Regions from separate parts of the Pectobacterium sp. A5351 genome, predicted to be linked through region 4. Evidence: predicted binding sites of a transcription regulator. Region 4 holds the regulator's gene; each other region holds the start of a gene.
The links. Region 4 encodes LexA, which represses DNA repair genes until DNA is damaged. Its sites were predicted from a motif close to TNCTGTATGTACATACAGNA; they were not measured.
Positions count from the first base shown of each region.

Region 1: the regulator LexA is predicted to act here: its motif matches at 1,799-1,818, upstream of mutH (DNA mismatch repair endonuclease MutH).
Region 2: the regulator LexA is predicted to act here: its motif matches at 1,460-1,479, upstream of uvrA (excinuclease ABC subunit UvrA).
Region 3: the regulator LexA is predicted to act here: its motif matches at 1,542-1,561, upstream of rmuC (DNA recombination protein RmuC).

Region 1 covers NZ_CP116477.1:944,129-947,884, reverse strand. Annotated here, with positions in the region: gene ptsP (phosphoenolpyruvate--protein phosphotransferase) at 1-814, opposite strand, end outside; gene rppH (RNA pyrophosphohydrolase) at 827-1,360, opposite strand; gene mutH (DNA mismatch repair endonuclease MutH) at 2,057-2,752, shown strand; gene O1Q74_RS04525 (TerC family protein) at 3,031-3,747, shown strand.
Region 2 covers NZ_CP116477.1:698,478-702,233, forward strand. Annotated here, with positions in the region: gene O1Q74_RS03270 (amidohydrolase) at 1-549, opposite strand, end outside; gene ssb1 (single-stranded DNA-binding protein SSB1) at 784-1,314, opposite strand; gene uvrA (excinuclease ABC subunit UvrA) at 1,643-3,756, shown strand, end outside.
Region 3 covers NZ_CP116477.1:4,142,044-4,145,799, forward strand. Annotated here, with positions in the region: gene rmuC (DNA recombination protein RmuC) at 1-1,497, opposite strand, end outside; gene argH (argininosuccinate lyase) at 1,718-3,091, opposite strand; gene argB (acetylglutamate kinase) at 3,154-3,756, opposite strand, start outside.
Region 4 covers NZ_CP116477.1:553,024-556,779, reverse strand. Annotated here, with positions in the region: gene O1Q74_RS02575 (pirin family protein) at 1-529, shown strand, start outside; gene zur (zinc uptake transcriptional repressor Zur) at 636-1,145, shown strand; gene O1Q74_RS02565 (CsbD family protein) at 1,248-1,457, opposite strand; gene lexA (transcriptional repressor LexA) at 1,956-2,564, opposite strand; gene O1Q74_RS02555 (diacylglycerol kinase) at 2,675-3,040, opposite strand; gene plsB (glycerol-3-phosphate 1-O-acyltransferase PlsB) at 3,168-3,756, shown strand, end outside.

The sequences.
Region 1 (3,756 bases), 390 kb from region 4:
CGGCCCACTCGGCGGCATTGCCCGCATCCACTTCCTGAAAGAGTTCACGCTTGAGTCGCGCATCATTCAGCAAGTGCGAGTACAAATCGAAAATCGCCGCGCTCTCTTTTTGCGCGCTGGCGCTAAACCGCTTGCTGAAACGACGGAATTCCGCCGTTGCTTCTTCCAACGCCTGCGTTAAACGGGATCGCTCACGCTCGCTGTCCAGACTCGACGCGGGGAACACCTGCTCCAGAGAAGGCTGAGTACAATCCTGCCAGCCAGGGGCGATCGCCACGCCCGGAGCGGCCACCAGCGCCTTAACGCGCGTCTGACGATATTGACCGAAGAGCGTTTTGATCTGCGAAAGAGAGAGAATAGCGGCCATCTGGGTGGCCAGCGTCACCATGAACGATTCTTCGTTTTTATCAAACTGACGATGTTCGCGCTGTTGCACCACCAGTACACCCAGCAGGTGGCGACGGTGGATAATGGGAACGCCAAGAAAAGAGCGAAAATGCTGCTCTTTCACCGCGGGGATATATTTGAAACTGGGATGGGCGCGAGCATCAGCCAGATTAATAGGCTCGGCACGTTGCCCAACCAACCCGACAATACCTTGCCCAAACGCCAGCGTAACCGTGCGCCCGCGCGGCTTTTTCAACCCGCGCGTTGCCATCAGGTAATAGCATTGGCGATCGTGATCGGCCAGATAAATGGAACAGACTTCCGTGTCCATAGCCTGACAGGTCTCATTGACCAGAATGTCCAGCGCATCACTAAGGCGGGCCGTTGCCGCAACGTTTTCGACAATTTCTCGCAAGCGCGTGAGCATAATGTGCCTGAATTACCCTCTTTTTCGCCGAGGACCGGATGGCGTTGTCATCCGAGCCGCAGCACTCTCCTGAAGCAATATCACCGGGTTGATAAATTCCTTCATCACGCGACGATACACATCTCGCTTAAAAGAGACGACCTGACGTACCGGATACCAGTAACTCACCCAGCGCCAGCCATCAAATTCCGGCGTGCCGCTGCTCTGCATATTGATATCCGACTCATTACACATCAACTGTAGCAAAAACCATTTCTGCTTCTGGCCGATACAGACCGGTTTTGTATCCCAACGCACCAAACGCTTTGGTAATTTATAGCGTAACCAGTTACGGGTAGATGCCAACACGCGCACATCCTTTTTTCTTAACCCGACTTCTTCAAACAGTTCGCGGTACATCGCCTGCTCAGCACTTTCACCGGGGTTAATCCCCCCCTGCGGAAACTGCCAGGAGTGCTGACCATAGCGCCGGGCCCACATCACCTGCCCCTGCCGATTACAAATTACAATACCAACGTTTGGGCGGTAGCCATCATCATCGATCACCGGACTACCTCGATAAACATCAATGCAAAGATGACCTGATTGTTTCACACTCCCGTCAGGCGGTAAACCACTGCTTAGAAAGCATGTGGTACTAATAAAATTAAGATAACCCACAGATAAGATCAAAGTTATAAACATGTGAAGACCGGAATTCGCAGTTTATTCACTTTTTCTGTGGACATCTTTGTGCAGAACCCATGAAGAAGTGAGTAAAACTCATTTTTCACGCGGAAAAAATATTACGGGAAATTAAAAAATAGTGCTTTTTATTCATAAAATTACAAACCGTTTTACTGGCAATGGCGAACCCTTTATTCCTGCTCAAATGGCATACAATGCAAGATTGGCGAAAGATCGCACTATGCCGATTTTATCCACAGGGAATACCCCGAAGTCAGGCAATAAATAGGCAAAAACAGCAAAAAGGCCGCGAGTCAAGGCTGTAAATCGAACCAGTAATTCATGTTTATGTGGGTTATCCAAGAAATCTGTGGATAACCTAGTGTAAGATCCTGTTTATTGTCGGTGGCTATACGTGCACAGTTTGCAAAGCGATGCACAGCGATCGCCATCACACTAAAAAAAATCGCTATGAATCATGCTATTATTGTTTTTCTCCACCGTCTTGCAGGCTGTGCATGGGTATTCTCTACCTATTGTATTTTTTTTGAGCGGAAAAATATCGAGCTATACGCTATGAATTCACCCACAGTTCACACGACTGCGCCGCCACATGAGCAAGCCTTGCTGGAACGCGCGCAATCCCTTGCGGGTTATAATCTCGCGGAGTTAGCGGACATCGCTCGCCTGCCCCTTCCGGCCAACCTGAAACGCGATAAAGGCTGGATTGGCATCTTGCTGGAACGTTTTCTGGGGGCAAGCGCAGGCAGCAAACCCGAGCAGGATTTCCCCGACATCGGCGTTGAGCTGAAAACCATTCCGATTGATGAACAGGGTAAACCGCTGGAAACCACCTTCGTCTGCGTCGCACCGTTAACAGGCAACAGTGGCGTTACGTGGGAAAGCAGCCACGTACGACACAAGCTCGCACGGGTACTGTGGATTCCGGTAGAAGGATCGCGACACATTCCACTAGGGGAACGCCGTATTGGTACACCGCTCATCTGGAGTCCCAATAAGGAAGAAGAGGAACAATTGCGCTGTGATTGGGAAGAGTTGATGGATCTGATCGTGCTTGGTCAGGTAGAAAGCATCACCGCCCGACACGGAGAAGTCCTGCAATTACGCCCCAAAGCGGCAAATAGTCGAGCTCTCACAGAGGCCATTGGCGAGTTTGGTCAGCCGATTCTGACCTTACCGCGCGGGTTCTACCTGAAAAAGACCTTTACCGCACCGCTGCTGGCCCGTCACTTCATGCAGCTCAGCAACTGAGTTTCGTTAGCGCCCTGCTTCATCAGGACGCTACTTCGTCGTACACTAACCTTATACGCCGCACTATATACGCCGCCGTCGTGCGACAAGGGAATATGACCTGGGAAAAGCCTGACGCCGACCCAGAGTAAAAAACCAGAGTAAAAGGGATGCCAGCACAGGGGCCGCAATGCGAGGTATGACGAGTATATTTCTACGACCTCACACTTTCGCTTGCCTACGCACCAAGCAGGCAGAGTATAATATCGTTTACGTTTCGTTTAAGGTGTATTGATATAATGTTTGATTGGATTGTTGATCCGAACGCATGGTTGGCATTGGGAACGCTGACTATTCTGGAAATCGTTCTTGGGATCGATAACATTATTTTCCTGTCTCTGGTTGTCGCCAAACTGCCTAAAGCTCAACAAAACAAAGCGCGCCGCATCGGGCTGATGGGGGCAATGTTGATGCGTTTGGGACTGCTCGCTTCTATTGCCTGGGTCATGCGTTTGACTGACCCGCTGTTTACCGTGCTCGACAATGAAATTTCCACGCGCGACCTGATTCTGTTCTTCGGGGGGCTCTTCCTGATCTGGAAGTCGAGCAAGGAAATTCACGAAACCGTCGAAGGCGGTTCAGAAGACCATACTTCCAAGGTGCACTCTTTCTTTGGCGCGATTGTGCAGATCATGCTGCTGGATATTATCTTCAGCCTGGACTCGGTGATCACCGCCGTTGGTCTGTCTGACCATCTGTTCATTATGATGGCAGCGGTCATTATCGCCGTTGGTGTGATGATGTTCTCCGCGCGTCCTATCGGCGAGTTTGTCGAACGCCATCCATCCGTCAAAATGCTGGCCTTGTCGTTCCTGATCCTGGTCGGGTTCACCCTGATTCTGGAAAGCTTCGACGTTCACGTACCGAAAGGCTACATCTACTTCGCCATGTTCTTCTCGATGTCCGTCGAAGCACTGAACCTGCTGCGCAGTAAAAAAGAGAAAACGGCACACTGATCGCCGCAT
Region 2 (3,756 bases), 150 kb from region 4:
TTTAGCAGTAGAAAGCTCCGCCATATGTGGGCTACCCCAGGCTGAGCCGACCACCCATTCGCCTGGTCCTGCTTTCTGCACGCATTCACTCACCTGGTTTAGGATTTCATCCAGTGAGCTTGTTTGCGCGAAGTTACAGGAGTAAATATCTTCATAGCCGCCGTCTAATGGGTGAGCATGGACGTCATTAATCCCCGGCATTGCCATGCTGCCCTCAAGATCAACCACCTGTGTTTTCGGACCGATAAATTCCGCGGCCTGTGCATTTGAACCGATGAAAACGTAACGACCATCGCGTACCGCGACGGCTTCTGCCCACGGCTGGCCTTGATTAACGGTGTAGATATTGCCGTTACGTAACACTAAATCGGCAGCCGTTGCTGTTTCTGCTGCGATGAGTGTCGGTGAGGCAAAAAGCAAACCAGAGACGGTTATAGCAAGTGCTGCGAGCCTGAAAGATGCGTTGCCAGAATGGGGTGAGGATGTCTTGCTGACGAGGATGTGGGATAGCTTTTTGTTATCGGCGCGAAGCGCACTATTTTTTTCCATACGTTATATCTCCATATATAGCGTTTATACCCGTTGATGGGGCGTTGCTATTTTTTAGTAGCGATGGAGAAATAACTGTACTGATTGTGCCCTGATTATACCGTTGAGCACGAAACGTACATGATGTGATGATTTCTTTGGTTGATTGTTTATTTTCGGTTTTTCCCATTCATCACAAAATGAAAAACCCCGATAAATCGGGGTTTCAATAGGATGTTTTGATAAACGGCGCACTCAGAACGGAATGTCGTCGTCGAAATCCATTGGCGGTTCGTTGCTTTGCGCTGGAGCGCTATTTTGCGCTGGACGCTGTTGAGCTTGCGCGCCACCACTGAACTGGTTGCCGCCTTGCGGCTGTTGAGGTTGTCCCCAACCGCCTTGCTGTTGGCCTCCGCCTGCTGGCGCGCCGCCGCCCTGACGTCCACCTAACATCTGCATGGTGCCGCCGACGTTAACGACGACTTCGGTGGTGTAGCGCTCTACGCCAGCCTGATCGGCCCATTTACGGGTTTGCAGTGCGCCTTCGATGTAAACCTGAGAGCCTTTGCGCAGATATTCGCCCGCGACTTCAGCCAGTTTGCCGAACAGCACCACGCGGTGCCACTCGGTCTTCTCTTTCTGTTCGCCGGTCTGTTTATCACGCCAGGATTCGGAAGTTGCCAGTGTGATGTTGGCAACTGCACCACCATTCGGCATATAGCGGACTTCCGGGTCTTGACCCAGATTCCCGACAAGAATCACTTTATTAACGCCTCTGCTGGCCATGCTCGTCTCTCCTGATGAATCGGTAGATTTATTTTCTAAGTCTAAACGATCAATCTTACCATGTGGAAAACTCTCTGTCATACCTGCGAAATAGCTTCAGAAATGAAAGTAAAATTTGCAGCGTTTGCAAGGTAAAGGGGGTTAATACTGGATATCCATTCAGTTTTTTTTATGGCAAGCTATCCCTGCTTGCCACCCTATCGGGCCGTCGCAAGCGACGTTAAAAAACGCGTCCGGCGTTTTTTTTATGCCATAATTGCTCGTTTCGTACCGGTTCTCTCTCTTCGAGAGGCGATGACAAACCGTTTTTATTCCGGGAAGTGTGTGAATGGATAAGATCGAAGTTCGTGGTGCTCGTACCCATAATCTCAAAAATATCAACCTGATAATCCCCCGTGACAAGCTGATCGTCATCACCGGCTTGTCGGGTTCGGGTAAGTCATCGCTGGCGTTTGACACGCTGTACGCCGAAGGGCAGCGGCGCTATGTGGAATCCCTCTCCGCTTACGCCCGTCAGTTTTTGTCGCTGATGGAAAAACCGGACGTCGATCATATCGAAGGGCTGTCGCCCGCCATTTCTATCGAACAGAAATCCACCTCGCATAACCCGCGATCCACGGTCGGGACGATTACCGAAATTCATGACTACCTGCGTCTGCTGTTTGCACGCGTGGGTGAGCCTCGCTGTCCGGAGCACGATGTGCCGCTGGACGCGCAGACAGTCAGCCAGATGGTGGATAACGTGCTGGCGCAGCCGGAAGGCAAACGCCTGATGCTGCTGGCGCCGATTGTGAAAGATCGCAAAGGCGAACACAGCAAAACGCTGGAAAATCTGGCTTCACAAGGCTATATCCGCGCCCGTATCGACGGCGAAGTGTGCGATCTGTCCGATCCGCCAAAGCTGGAATTACAGAAAAAGCACACCATTGAGGTCGTCGTTGACCGGTTCAAAGTACGTGACGATCTGGCACAGCGGCTGGCGGAATCGTTTGAAACTGCGCTGGATCTCTCTGGTGGTAGCGTGGTGGTGGCCGATATGGACGACCCTACCCAGCCTGAACTGCTGTTCTCAGCGAACTTTGCCTGCCCGGTGTGTGGCTACAGCATGCATGAGCTGGAACCGCGCATGTTCTCGTTCAACAACCCGGCGGGCGCTTGCCCAAGCTGTGATGGTCTGGGGGTGCAGCAATTCTTCGATCCGGCTCGCGTGGTGCAAAACGCGGAGCTGTCTCTGGCTGGCGGCGCGATTCGCGGCTGGGATCGCCGCAACTTCTACTATTTCCAAATGCTGCGCTCACTGGCGGAGCACTACAAATTTGACGTCGATGTGCCGTTTGAAAGCCTGAGCGCCGCGGTGCAGAAAGTGATTCTGTACGGCTCTGGTAAAGAGAATATCGAATTTAAATATATCAACGATCGCGGGGACACCTCGGTACGCCGCCATCCGTTCGAAGGCGTGCTGCACAACATGGAGCGCCGTTATAAAGAGACGGAATCCACGGCGGTACGCGAAGAGCTGGCGAAATTTATCAGCAACCGTTCCTGCGCCAGTTGCGGCGGTACACGTCTGCGTGAAGAGGCACGTAACGTGTTTGTCGAGCAGACGACGCTGCCGCAGATTTCTGATATGAGTATCGGCCATGCGATGACGTTCTTCCAGAATATGAAGCTCAGCGGGCAGCGTGCTCAAATCGCCGAGAAAGTGCTGAAAGAGATTGGCGATCGGCTGAAGTTTCTGGTGAACGTCGGGCTGAACTATTTGTCGCTCTCCCGCTCGGCGGAAACGCTGTCCGGCGGTGAGGCGCAGCGTATTCGTCTGGCGAGCCAGATCGGCGCCGGGCTGGTTGGCGTGATGTACGTGCTGGATGAACCGTCCATCGGCTTGCACCAGCGCGACAACGAGCGCCTGCTGGAAACCCTGATTCATCTGCGTAATCTGGGCAATACCGTCATTGTGGTAGAACACGATGAAGACGCGATTCGCGCTGCTGACCATGTGATTGATATCGGTCCCGGCGCGGGCGTGCACGGCGGCCAGATTGTCGCAGAGGGCACGATGAAAGAGATCATGGCGGTGCCGGATTCGTTGACGGGGCAGTTCCTCAGCGGCAAACGCAAGATTGAAATCCCGAAGCAGCGCGTACCTGCGGATCCGACCAACGTGTTGAAGCTGATTGGTGCGAAGGGCAATAACCTGAAAGACGTGACGCTGACGCTACCGGTTGGGTTGTTTACCTGTATCACCGGCGTATCGGGATCGGGCAAATCGACCCTGATCAACGATACCTTGTTCCCACTGGCGCAGCGTCAGTTGAACGGCGCGACGCTGGCGGAACCCGCTGCTCACCGCGAGATTCAGGGGCTGGAGCATTTCGATAAGGTGATCGATATCGATCAAAGCCCGATTGGCCGCACGCCGCGTTCCAACCCGGCAACCTACAC
Region 3 (3,756 bases), 810 kb from region 4:
AGGGACAGTATCGGGCGCGACAGAGCCCGGTAATTCGTCGCGTTCAGCGGGCTCATGGGCCATTGCTTTTTCGGCCAATGACGGGCTGATGGTGCGTTTAATTTCTACCCCCAGCGCGCGGAACCCCTCAGCCTGACCAATAAGGTTACCACGCCCAGAGGAAAGTTTATTCATCGCCTGACGATAAGTGCCCTGCGCTTTATCCAGATTCTGCCCCATGGCCTCCATATCGTCGACGAACAACCGCAGTTTATCGTACAGCCGTGATGCTTTTTCAGCGATGTGCTGTGCATTGCGGCTCTGCTGTTCATAGCGCCATAGGTTATTGATGGTACGTAACGCCACCAGCAGCGTGGTCGGGCTGACCAGCATAATATTGTGCTTTAGCGCCTCGTTAATCAATTCGGGCTGGCGATCGATAGCAACCAGAAAAGCGGGCTCGACCGGAATAAACATCAGAACATAGTCTAGAGAACGCAGCCCCGGAAGCTGCTGGTAATCTTTGCTGCTTAGTTGCCGAATATGGCTACGCACCGAGAGCAAATGTTCGTTCAGCGCCGTATTGCGCTCGACGTCATCGTCACTATTGAAATAGCGCTCATAGGCCACCAGCGACATCTTGGCGTCGATCACGACATCTTTGCCCTGCGGTAAACGTACGATGACATCCGGTTGCAGGCGGCTATTCGTCCCCGTTTGCACGCTGACCTGCGTCTGATACTCATAGCCCTCACGCAGACCAGAGGCTTCCAGCACGCGACTTAACACCACCTCGCCCCAGTTACCCTGCGTTTTATTGTCGCCCTTCAGCGCTTTCGTCAGGTTGATGGCTTCGTGTGCCATCTGCGCGTTCAGCTGTTGCAGATTGCGGATTTCATGCGCCAGCGTATGGCGCTCGCGCGCTTCCGCGCCAAAGCTGTCCTGTACCTGACGGCGGAAGCCGTCAAGCTGCTCACGCAGCGGCATCAACAGCTTATCCAGACTCTGTTTATTTTGCTCATCCACCTTGCGGCCGCTGTGTTCAAAAATCCGGTTCGCCAGATTTTCAAACTGCGTCGTCAACCGCTGTTCGCTATTGGCCAACAGCCGCTGCTTTTCTTCCGCCGCCATACGGGTTTCTTCCAGCCGAATAGTGACTTCCCGCAATTCCGCTTCCTGTGCGCTGTTTATTTCACGCAGCGTTCGCAGTTCCTGATTGAGCTGCACGCACTCTGTGCGAAGCTCACTCAACTGTTGCAGCTTTTCATGGCTGGCAGAAAGTTGCGCGTGGACCGTGCGCAGTTCCAGCTCGTTTTGCCGCAGCCGCTGTTCATCCTGCTGTTTCACCTGCTGCTGATCACTGAGCGACTGCTGGGTCTGCTGTAACGTCTGTGCCAGCAGCCGCTGTTCGGTGCCATGCTGCGACAGCTTCTGCTGATGAATCAGGCTGGCAATCAGCCACCCGATCAATAGCCCTACCGCACCGCCGCCCAGACCATAAAATATGCTGATATCCACTTTGCCTCCGCAGGCCTTTCACGCTGTCGGTCAAGGTAAAATGATACTGTATGGATGTCCAGAAACAATTCAGGCGAGAGGGACGCTGAGCAGAAAAATGCGAGCCGCATTCCATATGAACAGGGATAGAGGATAATTTGCAGAAGAATCAGATGGGTAACACAGAAATTCCCCCAACGCGAAACACCACGTCGGGGGAACTGAAACAGAAGAGGGCAACTTAGCCTAAGCGCTGCTTCGCATCACCGATCGCTTTAGCGACCTGCTGCGGTGACACGCCACCTTGTGCAGCACGCTTATCCAGACAGGATTGCAACGCCAGAATCGGGTAGACATCCTCACCAATCACGGCGCTGAATTTTTGCAGATCGGCCAGCGGCAACGCTTCCAGCGCTTTACCCTGACGAATGGCTTCAACCACCGCTTCACCCACGATATGGTGCGCTTCACGGAACGGAACGCCTTTCGCGACCAGATAGTCTGCCAGCTCCGTCGAGTTCGCGTAGCCTTGCTCAGCCGCTTCTTTACAGCGCGGACGTTTAACCTGAATGCCTTCCAGCACCAGACCCGCCATCATCAGGCAGTCGTGCCAGGTATCCAGCGCGTCAAACAGCCCTTCTTTGTCTTCCTGCATATCTTTGTTATACGCCAGCGGCAGGCCTTTAAGCGTCATCATCATGCCGGTCAACGCACCCTGTACGCGGCCGCATTTACCACGAATCAGCTCCAGCGCATCCGGGTTTTTCTTCTGTGGCATCAGGGAAGAACCGGATGTCACACGGTCAGACAGCTCAACGAACGCCGCTTCACCGCTGTTGAAGAAGATCAGATCTTCGGCAAAACGCGACAGGTGGATCATACCGATCGAGGCATCAGACAGCAGCTCCAGTACATGATCGCGATCGGAAACCGTGTCCAGACTGTTACGCGTGGCCGAGGCAAACCCGAGCCAGCCCGCCAGTTGCTCACGGTCAATCGGATAAGCCGTTCCCGCCAGCGCGCCGCAGCCCAGCGGGCTGACATCCAGACGCTTCAGCGTATCTTCCAGACGGCTTTCATCACGCGCCAGCATCTCGTGATAGGCCAGACACCAGTGTGCAAACGTCACCGGCTGTGCGCGCTGCAAGTGGGTGTAGCCCGGCATCACCGCATCCTGATTCGCTTCCGCCGTCGTAACCAGCGCCTGACGCAGCTGGCGTACCGACAGCAGCAGTTCTGCAATCTGCGCCTTGCACCAGAGTTTCAGGTCGGTTGCGACCTGATCGTTACGGCTACGACCGGTATGCAGTTTTTTACCTAAATCGCCGACTTTCTCGATCAGGCGCTGTTCAACCCAGCTGTGAATATCTTCTGCATCGCTTTGCAGGATCATCTCAGGATCGGCTTGAACCTCAACCAGCAGGGCATTCAGCGCCTGTTCCAGTTGCTGCTGTTCCTGTTCGCTGAGCACATTGACCGTCACCAGCGCTTTCGACCAGCCGATCGAGCCAACGATGTCCTGTTCCGCCAGACGGTAATCAAACCGCAGTGAGTCATTAAATTGTTTAAAACGCTGGTCTGCTGCCTGACTAAACCGACCGCCCCACAAAGCCATAATCCTTACTCCCAAAAATATCATTCACGTTGGTATCGCATCATGCCATACCCAGAAACGACTTACGCCAGAATACGCGTACCAATCGCCACGCCGTTGAACAGCGCAGGTAGCTGCTCGGCATGACGCCAGCTGGCGATATCAACCGGACGACCCAGCGCACGCGCGGCATCCAGCGCGGCGTTAACCTTAACAATCATGCCGTCGGTAATGATGCCCTGAGCAATCAGCTGCTCGGCTTTCTCTGCCGTCATTTCGGCAATACGCTGGCCTTTACCGTCCAGAATGCCGCTCACGTCAGACAACAGGATTAAATCCGCGCCCAGCGTTTGCGCCAGTGCCGTCGCCGCCTGGTCGGCGTTGACGTTCATCAGGTCGCCCTGCGCCGTAATACCGATGGAGCTGACAACAGGCAGGTAGCCCGCAGACAGCAGCGTGTTCAGCAGCGCAGGCGATCCCGCTTCTGCTTTACCCACAAAACCTAGCGCTTCATCGAGCTGCGTGACCGTCGTGCTGCCACCATCGCCCAGACACAGGCCGACCGCGTTGATGTCATGCTTTTTCGCCCATGACAGCAGCGTCTTGTTGGCGGAACCCGCCAGCGCGCCGGTGATGATGTCGATCTGATCGGCAGGCGTGACGCGCAGGCCGCTTTTCTTCACGAC
Region 4 (3,756 bases):
AACCTACCCACGGGTTGATATTCTGAACATTATTCTTCAGGGCGAAGCTGAATACCGCGACAGCAATGGCCGCCACATTCAGGCCAAAGCTGGCGATGTTCTGTTGCTCGCGACTCAGCCGAACGTCAGCTATAGCGAACATAATACCAACGCCAGTAAGCCACTGACGCGTCTGCAATTGTGGCTTAACGCCTGCCAGACCCGAGAGAACAGTCCGTTACAGCGTATGGAATTAGATTCATCAAGCCATACTCTGCTTGCCTCGCCAGAAGGTGAACAGACCAGTCTGCAACTGCGCCAGCAGGTTTGGATCCATCATGTCGATCTCCAGCAGAATGAGCAAAGCACAATCGCGCTACAGGGCAATCAGGCATACCTCCAACTGATCCACGGTTCAATGGCGGTAAAAGGCAATCAGAACAGTGAAACACTACACTGCGGCGACGGCGCCTTTATTAAGGAAGAAACAGCGTTGACGCTACAAGCAGAAACACCGTTGCGGGCGTTGCTCATCGATCTGGTCGTGTAGTCCCCCTGTTCGTTGTTTTCGCAGAAAAACGCCGCCAGTTCGGCGTTTTTCTTCAGTCGTGGTAAGATATCCGTCTTGTTCCTCAATGCGTCAGGGTGATATGACAATGGATTCAACCAAACAGGACAAACTTCTTGCCCAGGCTGAACAGATTTGTCAGCAGCGCGCTGTGCGTCTCACGCCGCAGCGGTTAGAGGTTTTACGTCTAATGGCGCAGCAGTCCGGCGCTATCAGCGCTTATGACCTGCTGGATCTGCTGCGAGTGTCCGAACCTCAGGCCAAACCGCCGACCGTCTATCGCGCACTGGATTTTCTGCTGGAACAAGGCTTCATTCATCGAGTTGAGTCAAACAACAGCTACGTGCTGTGCCACCATATCGAAGACCACAGCCATACGTCAGCCCTGTTCATCTGCGATCGCTGCGGGCAGGTCACGGAACGTCAAACCGAAGGTGTGGAAGAAACACTACGTAGCCTGGCACAGCAGTCAGGATTTACGCTACGTCACAGCGTAGTGGAAGCTCACGGGCTGTGTGGCGGCTGTCAGGAAGTGGCATCGTGCAAGCAGCCGGATCATTGCGATCACGACCATACGGTTCCGATTAAAAAGCGTTAATGCTCATTGATGGAAGCTCCCGCATGACAGGGGTTTTCTCAGCACAAAAAAACGATAGCCCTGAGGGCCATCGTCCTTTTCTACGGAGAAGCATCACATTCACTACCAATGATATTTGTGGTGCGTTTCCCAGTGCTTCACTTCTTTCTCTGCCGCTTCTTTTGCGTACCCGTAACGCTCCTGAATTCTCCCTACCAGTTGGCCACGTTTACCTTCGATGACCGTCAGGTCGTCATCCGTTAATTTGCCCCATTGCTCTTTTGCTTTACCTTTAAACTGTTTCCAGTTACCGCTGGCTTGGTCTTTATTCATAAGAATCTCCGTACCTTAGGTGTATTGCGCATAAATAAATCATGACTACAGACGCAGGCGTCAGTGTCAGATAAATCGGTCTATGCAGTAAGCAGCGTCATCATGGTGTGAACCATCACAGCGTTCTTCGCCACTGTCTCCCTTGATTGCCGGGCTAACCTAAATGTGATGGCTGATGATCAATCACCAAACGACCAAAAAAAAGATTAAAATGCTTACCTTGATAAAAATTATAGCTGAATACTTCACTTAAAATTGGAAACAAGGAATCTGTAGCTGGATAAGGTGTTAAGAAAGAGAAAATCACCGCAAAAGCAGTGAAAAAACAGGTGGTAAGGGGAATCGCAAAAAACACACGCTAAATGTAACGAAATATATACACATAGCAGATTAACACGCGGGGCAACCCACACATAAAGTGACTAGCCCATGAAGCGATTAACACAAAGAGGGTGATGCACTGACTCAGATAGACGAGTAGTGCATCTCTGTGAACCGTTAGCTCCAGTCGCTGTTACGAATGACGCCAACCGCTAAGCCTTCTATCGAAAAACTTTGCTCACGCAGGTCGACCACAATAGGGGAAAACTCTTCGTTTTCCGCGAGAAGATACACCGTATTACCCTGCTTTTTCAGGCGCTTCACCGTCACTTCATCATCAATACGTGCGACGACAATCTGACCATTGCGGACATCTTCTGTTTTATGCACGGCCAGTAGATCACCATCCATAATACCGATATCTTTCATCGACATACCGCTCACCCGCAGCAAAAAATCAGCGCTGGGTTTGAACATCGCAGGGTCAACCTGATAGCGACATTCGATATGTTCCTGCGCCAGCAGCGGTTCACCTGCGGCCACACGACCAACCAGAGGAATACCTGTCTCTTCTTCCATCAGCAGACGAATACCACGAGACGCGCCCGATACAATTTCAATCACACCTTTACGGGCCAGCGCTTTCAGATGTTCTTCAGCTGCATTGGGAGAGCGAAACCCTAGTTGTTGAGCAATTTCCGCCCGCGTTGGCGGCATTCCGGTTTGCGCAATATGATCGCGGATCAGGTCATAAACCTGCTGCTGCCTTGCTGTTAATACTTTCATTCCGCCCCCTGGTTGTTTATACAGTCTTGCTGTGAGTATATACAGGTAAGCCACAATTGGGAATGGAGATATCGGCAAAGCCTCTGACTTTTATTCATTTATGCGTACCGTCAGGCAAAATGTTGCCAGAGGATGCTGCCCCACACGACAGCCGCTAACGCGATGGCAACAAAAACAGCCGCCGAGCCGATATCTTTTGCCCTTCCGGATAATTCGTGATGCTCAGGGCCAATACGATCGACAACCGCTTCAATCGCACTGTTAGCCAACTCAAAAAGCATAATCAATACGGCAGACCCGATCAGCAGCAGTTTTTCAACCAGCGTAACCGGCAGCAAACACGCGATAATCACGCCGACAATTGTCAGTATGGTTTCCTGACGAAACGCTGCCTCATGATGCCACGCCTGCTTTAGCCCCTTAAGGGAATAACCGGTCGCCTTAATAATCCGGGTCATCCCCGTTGCTTTATTCATTTATCCTCCATTCTTTACGTAAAATAGTTCGCATTTTAACGCGCTCATGTTGTCTCATCACCACAGATCTCCGGCGCAGTTTCTGGTATCCTTGCGGCGCATTGCTAACAAGAGGCTCCAAGTTGTTATGTCAGGTTGGCGTAAAATTTACTATAAATTATTGAATCTCCCACTGAAACTGCTGGTTAAAAGCAAAGTTATTCCCGCAGATCCCGTGGTCGAGCTGGGGTTAGATCCCTCACGTCCTATACTCTATGTTCTGCCTTATAACTCTCAGGCGGATCTCTTGACGCTACGTGCGAAATGCCTGGCATTGGGGCTACCCGATCCTTCGCTATCGTTCGAATTCAATGGCGTCGAACTTCCTAGCCACGTCTTTATTAATGACGGGCCGCGCGTCTTCCGCTATTACGTTCCCAAGCAGAAATCCGTCAAGCTGTTCCACGACTATCTGGACTTGCATCGTGCCAATCCAGATTTAGACGTACAGATGGTGCCGGTTTCCGTGATGTTTGGACGTTCTCCGGGTCGGGAAGGCCATTCTCAGGCCACACCGCACCTGCGGCTGCTCAACGGCATTGAGAAATTCTTCGCCGTCCTGTGGTTAGGACGAGACAGCTTTGTCCGTTTCTCTAGCCCGGTGTCGCTGCGCTATATGGCAACCGAGCATGGCACAGACAAAACCATAGCCCACAAACTGGCACGTGTCGCGCGTA